3 regions of the Streptomyces sp. BBFR51 genome follow, and region 2 is predicted to be linked to each of the others. Evidence: riboswitches for the same ligand, from Rfam matches in the RefSeq annotation. Region 2 holds a riboswitch; each other region holds the start of a gene.

Region 1 (3,267 bases), 3.7 Mb from region 2:
GTTGTCCACAGGGCGGCGAGTCCCTCTCCGTATGTCTGCGACACTGGTATGGCCATGCCTAAGCCCGGAGAACTCACATTCGTCGCCCCCCGCGCAGCCAAGAAGCCGCCGCGGCACCTCGCCGACCTCACGCCCGCCGAGCGCAAGCAGGCTGTCGCCGCGATCGGTGAGAAGCCGTTTCGCGCGAAGCAGCTCTCGCAGCACTACTTCGCGCGGTACGCGCACGACCCCGAGCAGTGGACCGACATCCCCGCCGGTTCCCGCCAGGGGCTCCGGGAGGCGCTGCTGCCCGAGCTGATGACGGTCGTGCGGCACCTGTCCACCGACGAGGGGACCACGCGCAAGACGCTGTGGAAGCTGTTCGACGGGACGCTCGTCGAGTCCGTCCTCATGCGCTACCCGGACCGGGTGACCATGTGCATCAGCTCCCAGGCCGGCTGCGGCATGAACTGCCCGTTCTGCGCCACCGGCCAGGCCGGCCTCGACCGGAACCTGTCGACCGCCGAGATCGTGCACCAGATCGTGGACGGCATGCGGGCGCTCAGGGACGGTGAGGTCCCGGGAGGCCCCGCGCGGCTCAGCAACATCGTGTTCATGGGCATGGGCGAGCCCCTCGCCAACTACAACCGCGTCATCGGCTCCATCCGCCGCCTCACCGACCCCGAGCCGGACGGGCTGGGGCTCTCCCAGCGCGGCATCACCGTCTCCACGGTCGGCCTCGTCCCGGCGATCCACCGCTTCGCGGACGAGGGCTTCAAGTGCCGCCTCGCCATCTCGCTGCACGCGCCCGACGACGAGCTGCGCGACACCCTCGTCCCGGTCAACACGCGGTGGAAGGTGCGCGAGGTGCTGGACAGCGGGTTCGAGTACGCGGCGAGGTCCGGGCGCCGGCTGTCCATCGAGTACGCGCTGATCCGGGACATCAACGACCAGGCGTGGCGCGGTGACCGTCTCGGGCGGCTGCTCAAGGGCAGGCCCGTGCACGTGAACCTGATCCCGCTCAACCCCACGCCCGGCTCCAAGTGGACCGCCTCGCGGCCCGAGGACGAGAAGGCGTTCGTGGAGGCGATCGCGGCGCACGGTGTGCCGGTGACGATCCGGGACACCCGTGGGCAGGAGATCGACGGGGCGTGTGGTCAGCTCGCCGCCAGCGAGCGGTAACCTGAGCGGCGTCAGTACATCCGCACAGTAATCACATCTTCATATTCCGACAGGGGAGCGCCACAGCGCTGAGAGTGCGGCACCGGCCGCAGACCCTCCGAACCTGGCCCAGGTCATTCTGGGTAGGGAGATCGGTCACCACTCGAGCTGTTGCGCCCTGCCCGGGACCCCCACCAGGGGGCTGCGGGCGGGGCCGCGTCTTCTCCTGGTCACCCAGGAGGAATTCAGTGAGCATCACCAAGAAGGTCGGCGTCCTGGCCGTCGGGCTCGGCATGGTCGGCACGCTGGCCGCCTGCGGCTCGTCGTCCGACGACGCCGGCTCCGCCGACTCCAAGACCGTGACCCTGGTCAGCCACGACTCGTGGGCCGCGTCCAAGGACGTCATCGCGGCCTTCGAGAAGAACTCCGGCTACAAGGTCAAGGTGCTGGAGGACGGCGACGCCGGTCAGGCCGTCAACAAGGCCGTCCTCACCAAGGACAACCCCCAGGGCGACGTCTTCTTCGGCGTCGACAACACCCTGCTGTCCCGCGCCCTCGACAACGGCCTGTTCCAGCCGTACGAGGCGAAGGGCTCCGACCTGGTCGTGCCCAAGTACCGGGCCGACCAGGACAAGCACCGGGTCACGCCCATCGACACCGGCGAGATCTGCGTCAACTACGACAAGGCGTACTTCGGCGAGCACGACCTGACCCCGCCCAAGTCCTTCGACGACCTGGTCAAGCCCGAGTACAAGGACCTGCTCGTCACCGAGAACGCGGGCAGTTCCTCGCCCGGCCTCGGCTTCCTGCTCGGCACCGCCGCCAAGTACGGCGACGAGGGCTGGCAGGACTACTGGAAGAAGCTCAAGGACAACGGCGTCAAGGTCGTCGACAGCTGGGAGCAGGCGTACAACGAGGAGTTCTCCGGCTCGTCCGGCGGCAAGAAGGCCAAGGGCGACCGCCCGCTCGTCGTCTCCTACGCCTCCTCCCCGCCCGCCGAGGTCATCTACGCCGACCCGCAGCCGGCCACCGCACCGACGGGCGTAGCCACCGGCACCTGCTTCCGCCAGGTCGAGTACGCGGGCCTGCTCAGCAACGCCAAGAACCCCGAGGGCGGCAAGGCGCTCCTCGACTTCCTGCTCAGCAAGACCTTCCAGGACGACATGCCGCTGAACATGTTCGTCTACCCGGTGCGGGAGGGCGCGCAGATCCCCCAGTCGTTCGCGAAGTACGGGCCGCAGGCGAAGGACCCGGAGACCCTGGACCCGGCGAAGATCGCCGACAACCGCGACCAGTGGGTCAAGTCGTGGACCTCACTCGTACTGAAGTGACCGGAGCGGGCGACACGAAGGCCCCGCGAGACAGCCGTCGCGGGAGCCTTCGCGGGAGCGCGGCGCGGCTCGCCCTGATGGCCGTGCCCGTCGCGTTCTTCGCGGTGTTCTTCGCCTACCCCGTGGCCGCGATCGTCGCGCGCGGACTCGAGGTCGACGGGGTCTGGCGGTTCGGCCGGATCGGGGACGTGCTCGCCCAGTCCGACGTCCGGCACGTGCTGTGGTTCACCACCTGGCAGGCGCTGGCCTCCACCGCGCTCACACTGCTGATCGCGCTGCCCGGCGCCTACGTCTTCGCCCGTTTCGACTTCCCCGGCAAACAGGTGCTGCGGGCCGTGGTCACCGTGCCGTTCGTGCTGCCCACGGTCGTCGTCGGCACGGCGTTCCTCGCCCTGGTCGGGCGCGGCGGGCTGCTGGACGAGCTGTGGGGCCTGCGCCTGGACACCACGGTGTGGGCGATCCTGCTCGCGCATGTCTTCTTCAACTACGCCGTCGTCGTACGCACCGTCGGCGGCCTGTGGTCGCAGCTCGACCCGCGGCAGGAGGAGGCCGCGCGGATGCTCGGCGCCTCGCGGCTGAAGGCCTGGCGGCAGGTCACCCTGCCCGCGCTGGCGCCCGCCGTGGCCGCCGCCGCGCTGATGGTGTTCCTGTTCACCTTCACCTCCTTCGGTGTCGTCCAGATCCTCGGCGGGCCCACCTTCTCCACGCTGGAGGTGGAGATCTACCGCCAGACCTCGCAGGTCTTCGACCTGTCCACGGCGGCCGTACTGACGCTGATCCAGTTCGCGGCGGTCGT
Region 2 (3,267 bases):
TCCGTACCGAGCGCCTCGCGCGCCAGCCGCGCCGTGAGGACCGCCTCCCCGGCGGTGAAGCAGCCGGCCGTGTTCGGCAGTACCCGGATGCCGAGCCGGTCCAGTACGGACAGCACGGACCCGTGCACCGAGGCGTTCACCCGCCGCATCGCGACGGTCGTCAGCTCCGTTCCGGAGGCCACCAGCGCGCGCTCCAGCACGTCAAGGCTGGGCGCCCCGCCCGTACCCATGATCAGGCGGGACCCGTACGACGTACCGCCGAGGACAAAGGGATCGTCGGCCATGGTCAGCCTCCTTGCACAGCGGTGAGGACCTCGACGCGGTCGCCGTCGGCCAGCGCGGTGGCGGGCCACTGCGCGCGCGGGACGACGGTCTCGTTCAGGGCGGCGGCCACTCCGGACGGCGCCGCGGTGAGCGTGCCCACCAGGGCTTCCAGGGCCGTGCCGGCAGCCACCTCGCGCGACTCGCCGTTGACGGAGATGTTCATACGGGCTGCTCCGAGAGTTCCGGGACTGCGGGGGCGGCGTCGAAGCGCCGGGGGGTGAAGGGGCGGGCCTCGTCCGGCAGCTCCCCGGTGGTCAGGGCGTGCGCCATGGCGTCGCCGGTGACCGGGGTGAGCAGGACGCCGTTGCGGTAGTGCCCGGTGGCCAGCAGCAGCCCCTCAAGACCGGTCGGGCCGAGCAGCGGGGCGTTGTCCGGGGACCCGGGACGCAGACCCGCGCGGGTCTCGGTCAGGGGCAGCTCCGTGATGCCGGGGACCAGCTCGTGGGCGTCGCGCAGCAGCTCGTAGACGCCGCCCGCGGTGACCGTCGTGTCCCAGCCCAGCTCCTCGCTGGTGGCCCCGACGACCAGCTCGCCGCTCTCCCGGGGCACCAGGTAGACGTGGTTGCCGCGCACCACGGCGCGCACCGTCCGGTTCAGCAGCGGGCCGTGCGTCCGCGGCATCGTCAGCCGCAGCACCTGCCCCTTCACGGGCCGCACCGGCGGCAGTACGGCCTCCGGCACGCCCCCGAGCCGCCCGCTCAGGCTGCCCCCGGCCAGCACCACCTGCCCGGCCTCCAAGGCGGTGCCGTCGGCGGTGACGACACCCGTGGCCCGGTCCCCGCGCCCGACGGTGAGGCGGTCGGCCCACACCCGGTGGAAGACCACGCCCGCGTGTTCGCAGGCGGCCACCAGCGCGTGGGCGAGGCGCCGGGGGTCGATCTGGTGGTCGCCGTCCACCCGGAGCCCGCCGCGCACGCCAGGCGCGAGCATCGGCTCCAGACGCCGGCACTCGCGACCCGACAGCCACTCCGACTCCAGGCCGGAGCGCTGCTGGAGTGCGTGCAGCTCGCGCAGGTGGGCGCGGTCGTCGGCGTCCAGCGCGACCGCGAGCGTGCCGCAGCGGCGGTAACCGAGGTCGAGCCCGGTGAGGTCGGTCAGCTCGGCCGCGAACTCCGGGTAGCGGCGGGCCGAGGCGAGGTTCAGCGCGAGCAGCGTCTGCTCGCCGTAGTGCAGCTCCGTGACGGCGGCCAGCATCCCGGCCGCCACCTGGGCCGCCCCGCCGCCCGGCTCGGGGTCCACGAGGGCCGTGACCAGCCCGCGCTGCGCCGCCCGCCAGGCCGTGACAAGACCGACGATCCCGCCGCCGACGACGAGTACGTCCGGTGTACGGGACGGCTGCGAGCCGTTCGGCGCGGCCGATGTGTGCGGTGCGGACGATGTGTGCGGTGCGGCGGACGACGTGTGTGATGGAGACGACATGGGCGTCCAGCCCCTCCCTTCGCCGGCATGACCCGGATCAGGTTCGTACGGTCGGAGGCCGCCAGCCTCCCTCTCAGCCCGGTGCGTCCGGACTCCCGCGAGTGCTTTACGTCGGCCACCCTAGCCCTCGGGGCGGCGCACCTGTAAGGGAGCCTCCGCGGCCGCGGGACGTTGCGCAGCTCACCGCGCACGAGCACTGACCGACGAATCGCCGGGTGTCTAAGGTGATCAGGTGAGCGAGCAGAGGCGGGAACGGGGACAGGAACCGGCGGCGGACGCGGAGCGCCGTGTGGTCGTGGTGGGCGCCGGCATGGCGGGCGTGCAGACCGCGGTGGCCCTGCGGGAGCAGGGCTTCACCGGCACCGTGACGCTCATCGGCGCGGAGCCGCACCAGCCGTACGACCGCCCCCCGCTGTCCAAGGCCGTCCTGCTCGGCACCGCCGAGGGCTCCGCCTTCGACGTCGACTTCGAGGCACTCGGCATCACCCTGCGGCTCGGCTGCGAGGCCCTGGGCGTGCGCCCCGGCGCGCACGTCCTGGACACCTCCGAGGGGCCCGTGCCGTACGACGTCCTGGTCCTGGCGACCGGCGCCGAACCGGTCCGGCTCCCCGGCGCCGAGGGCGTGCCCGGAGTGCACCTGCTGCGCACCCTGGACGACGCCGAACGGCTGCGCCCGGTACTCGCCCGGCAGCACGACGTCGTGGTCGTCGGGGCGGGCTGGATCGGCGCCGAGTTCGCCACCGCCGCGCGCGAGGCGGGCTGCGCGGTGACCGTCGTGGAGGCCGCCGACCGGCCCCTCGCCGACGCGCTGCCCGCCGAGGTCGCCGCGCCGATGACCGCCTGGTACGCCGACGCCGGCGCCGTACTGCGCACCCACGCGCGCGTGGAGCGCGTCGAGCCCGGCGGCCCCGGCGAGCCCTGCCGGGTCGTCCTCGACGACGGCACGCCGCTGCCCGCCGGCGCGGTCGTCGTCGGCATCGGCGCCCGGCCGGCCACCGCCTGGCTCGCCGGCTCCGGGATCGACCTCGGCAAGTACGGCGACGTCCTGGCCGACGACCGCCTGCGCACCTGCGCGCCCGACGTCTACGCGGTCGGCGACTGCGCCTCCTTCCCCTCCGGCCGCTACGGCGAGCGGCTGATGGTGCACCACTGGGACAACGCCCTCCAGGGCCCGCGCACCGTCGCCGCCAACATCGTCGGCGCCCCCTCGGGCGAGGCCCCGGCCGCCTACGACCCGGTGCCGTACTTCTGGTCCGAGCAGTTCGGCCGCTTCGTCCAGTACGCGGGTCACCACACGGCCGCCGACACCACCCTTTGGCGCGGCGACCCCGAGGGCCCGGCGTGGACGGTCTGCTGGCTGCGCGAGGGCCGCCTGGTCGCCCTGCTGGCGGTGGGCCGCCCCCGCGACCTGGCGCAGGGCAAACGCATGATCCAGGCGGGTACGACGATGGACCCGGAACTGCTGGCCGACCCGGTGCGGCCGCTGAAGGCGGCGACGGCCTAGCCCGGCTTGCGACCGTCGGC
Region 3 (3,267 bases), 1.9 Mb from region 2:
AGTTGCTGGTCGACGGGGTGGGCCGGCCGTGCGGCGACGGGGACGTGCGCATCGCACCGGTCGATCCGGAACCGCTCGCCGAGGTGCTGATCCGCCTTCAGGTCGGCGGCGACCAGGCGCTGTTCCGCTCCTCCGCGGCACCTCTGGTCGCCTTCCTCGACCGCACCGACAAGCTGGTGCCACTGGGCCAGGAGGGTGCGCTCGCCGACTTCGACACCCACCTCGACGAGGCCCTGGACCGCATCCTGGCGGAGGAACAGAGCGCAGGGTGAACCGTTACGGCAGCCCTGCGGCGGTGCCGTAACGCTTCGCCGGGCGCGTCAGCGCTTGCGGCGACGGCCCCGCCCGCCACGTGCCGGCGCTGTCGCGCCCGTCCCCGGCGCCGCCCCCGCGGCCTGGGCCGGCCGGTCGGCGGGCCGGTCCGCCGCCACGACCAGAGCAGCCAGGGCGGTGGTGACCGGCACGGACGCCACCAGGCCGATCGAGCCGACCAGCGTCCGCACGATCTCCTCCGCGACCAACTCGCTGTTGGCGACCGTCCCCACACCGCTCTGCGCGATCGAGAACAGCAGCAGCAGGGGCAGCGCGGCGCCCGCGTAGGCGAGGACGAGAGTGTTGACGACCGAGGCGATGTGGTCGCGACCGATGCGGATGCCCGCGCGGTACAGCCCGCGCCGGCCCATCGTCGGGTTGGCCTCGTGCAGTTCCCAGACCGCCGACGTCTGGGTGACCGTCACGTCGTCGAGGACACCGAGCGAACCGATGATGACCCCGGCGAGCAGCAGGCCGCTCATGTCGATCGACGGATACAGGCCGTGGATGAGACCGGTGTTGTCGTCCGTGTTGCCGGTGAGCGCGGCCCAGCCGATGAACAGCGATCCGAGGAGACCGATCAGCAACAACGAGATCAGGGTGCCCAGCACCGCCACGGACGTACGGGCCGACAGCCCGTGGCACAGGTACAAGGCGATCAGCATGATGGCGCTGGACCCGACCACCGCGACGACCAGTGGGTTCGAGCCCTGAAGGATCGCGGGCAGGATGAAGAAGTTCAGCAGCAGGAAGCTGATGGCCAGCGAGACCAGCGCCATGAGGCCGCGCAGCCGTCCGACGACCACGACGGCGAGGGCGAAGATGCCGGCGAGCAGGGCCAGGGGGAGTCGGCGGTTGATGTCGGTCACCGAGTACTGCAGGTCCTCGGGCGCGGACGGCTCGTAGGCGACCACGACCTTCTGGCCCTCGTGCAACTGCCGTGACTGGTCCGGCTGCACGATCTCGGTGAACGTACGGCCCTTGCCCTCGCCGGTGTCGACGCGGATCGTCGCCCGCTTGCAGTCGCCGTTCGCCTGCTGCACCGCGGAGGAACCCTCGGCGGTGGACGTGTCGCCGGTCGGAGTACCGCCCGAGGCGTTGACCGACTGACAGCTCAGCTCGACCACCTTGGTGACGGTGGCCTGCTGGGTCTGCCGGTCGAAGCCGACCCCGGTGCGCTCGTGCGGCGGCGCACCGCCCGGCCACAGCACCGCGAGCCCGACCACCACCGCCGCGGCGAAGGGGATCAGGATCGCGGCGATGACCTTGCGCAGATGCCGGGAGACGGGCGCCGCCGGGCCGTGGCTGTGGGAGTGTCCGTGCCCGCCGCCCGCACCTTGCCCGCCGCCACCTTGCCCGCCGCCACCGTGTCCGTGCCCCGCCTGGCCCGGCCCGTGTCCGTGGCCCGCATCCTGTCTGCCTTCGTGCGCGTCGTGAGCGCCGACGGGGGCGCGGCCGGCTGCACGGCTGTCGCCCTCTTCGGCGTCCGGTCCGCGGTGGGGCTCGTGCGGCGGAAAGGGGGGATGCTGCGGTGTGGTCACCGCCCGATCATCGCAAGAACGAGGGGGGCCCTCTGTTCACCGCGCCCGAATGGGCGCTAGCGTGGAGCCACCTTTGTACACGCGGGAGCTCGGAGCACCGGGCTGAGAGGGCGCTGACCTCCGTCCCAGCGATGTTTCACGGGAAACGTCACCGAAGTCGAGTGACGTATCCCACGAAGCGTCGACAGACGGAATCCGCTGCGTCGACCGCCGAACCTGTTACCGGGTAATGCCGGCGTAGGGAGTAGGTCTCATGACCATCAAGGACGCACGCACGCCTGCCTCCACGCAGAACTCCGCCCAGGAGGAGACCGCGGAGGCCGGGAAGTCCATCGGCTGGCACAAGGCGTACGTCGAGGGCTCGCGCCCCGATCTGCGGGTGCCGGTCCGTCAGGTGCACCTCACCAACGGGCAGTCCGTCACGCTGTACGACACGTCGGGCCCGTACACCGATCCGCTCGTCGACACCGACGTCCGCAGGGGACTCGCGCCGCTGCGGGAGAACTGGATCATCGCCCGCGGGGACACCGCGGAGTACGCGGGCCGTCCCGTCCGCCCCGAGGACGACGGACTCAAGCACACCTCGCCGCGCGGCGGCCTGCGCAACCTCGACGCCGTCTTCCCCGGACGGCCGCGCCAACCGCGCAGGGGGCGGGACGGCACCGCGGTGACGCAACTCGCGTACGCACGCCGCGGCGAGATCACCCCGGAGATGGAGTACGTGGCCATCCGGGAGAACGTCTCGCCGGAAGTGGTCCGCGAGGAGATCGCGGCGGGACGTGCGGTACTGCCCGCCAACGTCAACCACCCCGAAATCGAGCCGATGATCATCGGCAAGCGGTTCCTGGTGAAGGTCAACGCCAACATCGGCAACTCGGCGGTGACGTCCTCCATCGAGGAGGAGGTCGACAAGATGACCTGGGCGACCCGGTGGGGCGCCGACACGGTCATGGACCTCTCCACCGGCCGCAACATCCACACGACCCGCGAGTGGGTGCTGCGCAACTCCCCCGTCCCCATCGGGACCGTCCCGCTCTACCAGGCCCTGGAGAAGGTCGACGGCCGGGCCGAGGAGCTGACCTGGGAGATCTACAAGGACACGGTCATCGAACAGGCCGAGCAGGGCGTGGACTACATGACGGTCCACGCGGGCGTTCGCCTGGCGTACGTGCCGCTGACCGCGAACCGCAAGACCGGCATCGTCTCGCGCGGCGGCTCGATCATGGCGGCGTGGTGCCTGGCGCACCACAAGGAGTCGTTCCTGTACGAGAACTTCGAGGAACTCTGCGAGATCCTCGCCGCCTACGACGTCACGTACTCCCTCGGCGACGGCCTGCGCCCGGGCTCGATCGCGGACGCCAACGACGAGGCGCAGTTCGCCGAATTGCGCACACTCGGGGAACTCAACCGGATC

What was found. A riboswitch is a leader RNA that binds a small molecule or an ion and turns the genes downstream of it on or off. The one in region 2 is predicted to bind thiamine pyrophosphate.
Region 1: another riboswitch for thiamine pyrophosphate. It lies ahead of ACGH7X_RS27995 (thiamine ABC transporter substrate binding subunit); the one in region 2 lies ahead of thiO (glycine oxidase ThiO).
Region 3: another riboswitch for thiamine pyrophosphate. It lies ahead of thiC (phosphomethylpyrimidine synthase ThiC); the one in region 2 lies ahead of thiO (glycine oxidase ThiO).

The regions. Positions count from the first base shown of each region.
Region 1 is NZ_CP172448.1:6,094,982-6,098,248, forward strand. It holds gene rlmN (23S rRNA (adenine(2503)-C(2))-methyltransferase RlmN) at 55-1,161, shown strand; TPP riboswitch at 1,203-1,308, shown strand; gene ACGH7X_RS27995 (thiamine ABC transporter substrate binding subunit) at 1,389-2,471, shown strand; gene ACGH7X_RS28000 (ABC transporter permease) at 2,549-3,267, shown strand, end outside.
Region 2 is NZ_CP172448.1:2,358,519-2,361,785, reverse strand. It holds gene ACGH7X_RS10720 (thiazole synthase) at 1-284, opposite strand, end outside; gene thiS (sulfur carrier protein ThiS) at 287-487, opposite strand; gene thiO (glycine oxidase ThiO) at 484-1,743, opposite strand; TPP riboswitch at 1,741-1,852, opposite strand; gene ACGH7X_RS10705 (NAD(P)/FAD-dependent oxidoreductase) at 2,033-3,247, shown strand.
Region 3 is NZ_CP172448.1:4,218,124-4,221,390, reverse strand. It holds gene ACGH7X_RS19185 (SsgA family sporulation/cell division regulator) at 1-272, shown strand, start outside; gene ACGH7X_RS19180 (YibE/F family protein) at 321-1,853, opposite strand; TPP riboswitch at 1,925-2,114, shown strand; gene thiC (phosphomethylpyrimidine synthase ThiC) at 2,107-3,267, shown strand, end outside.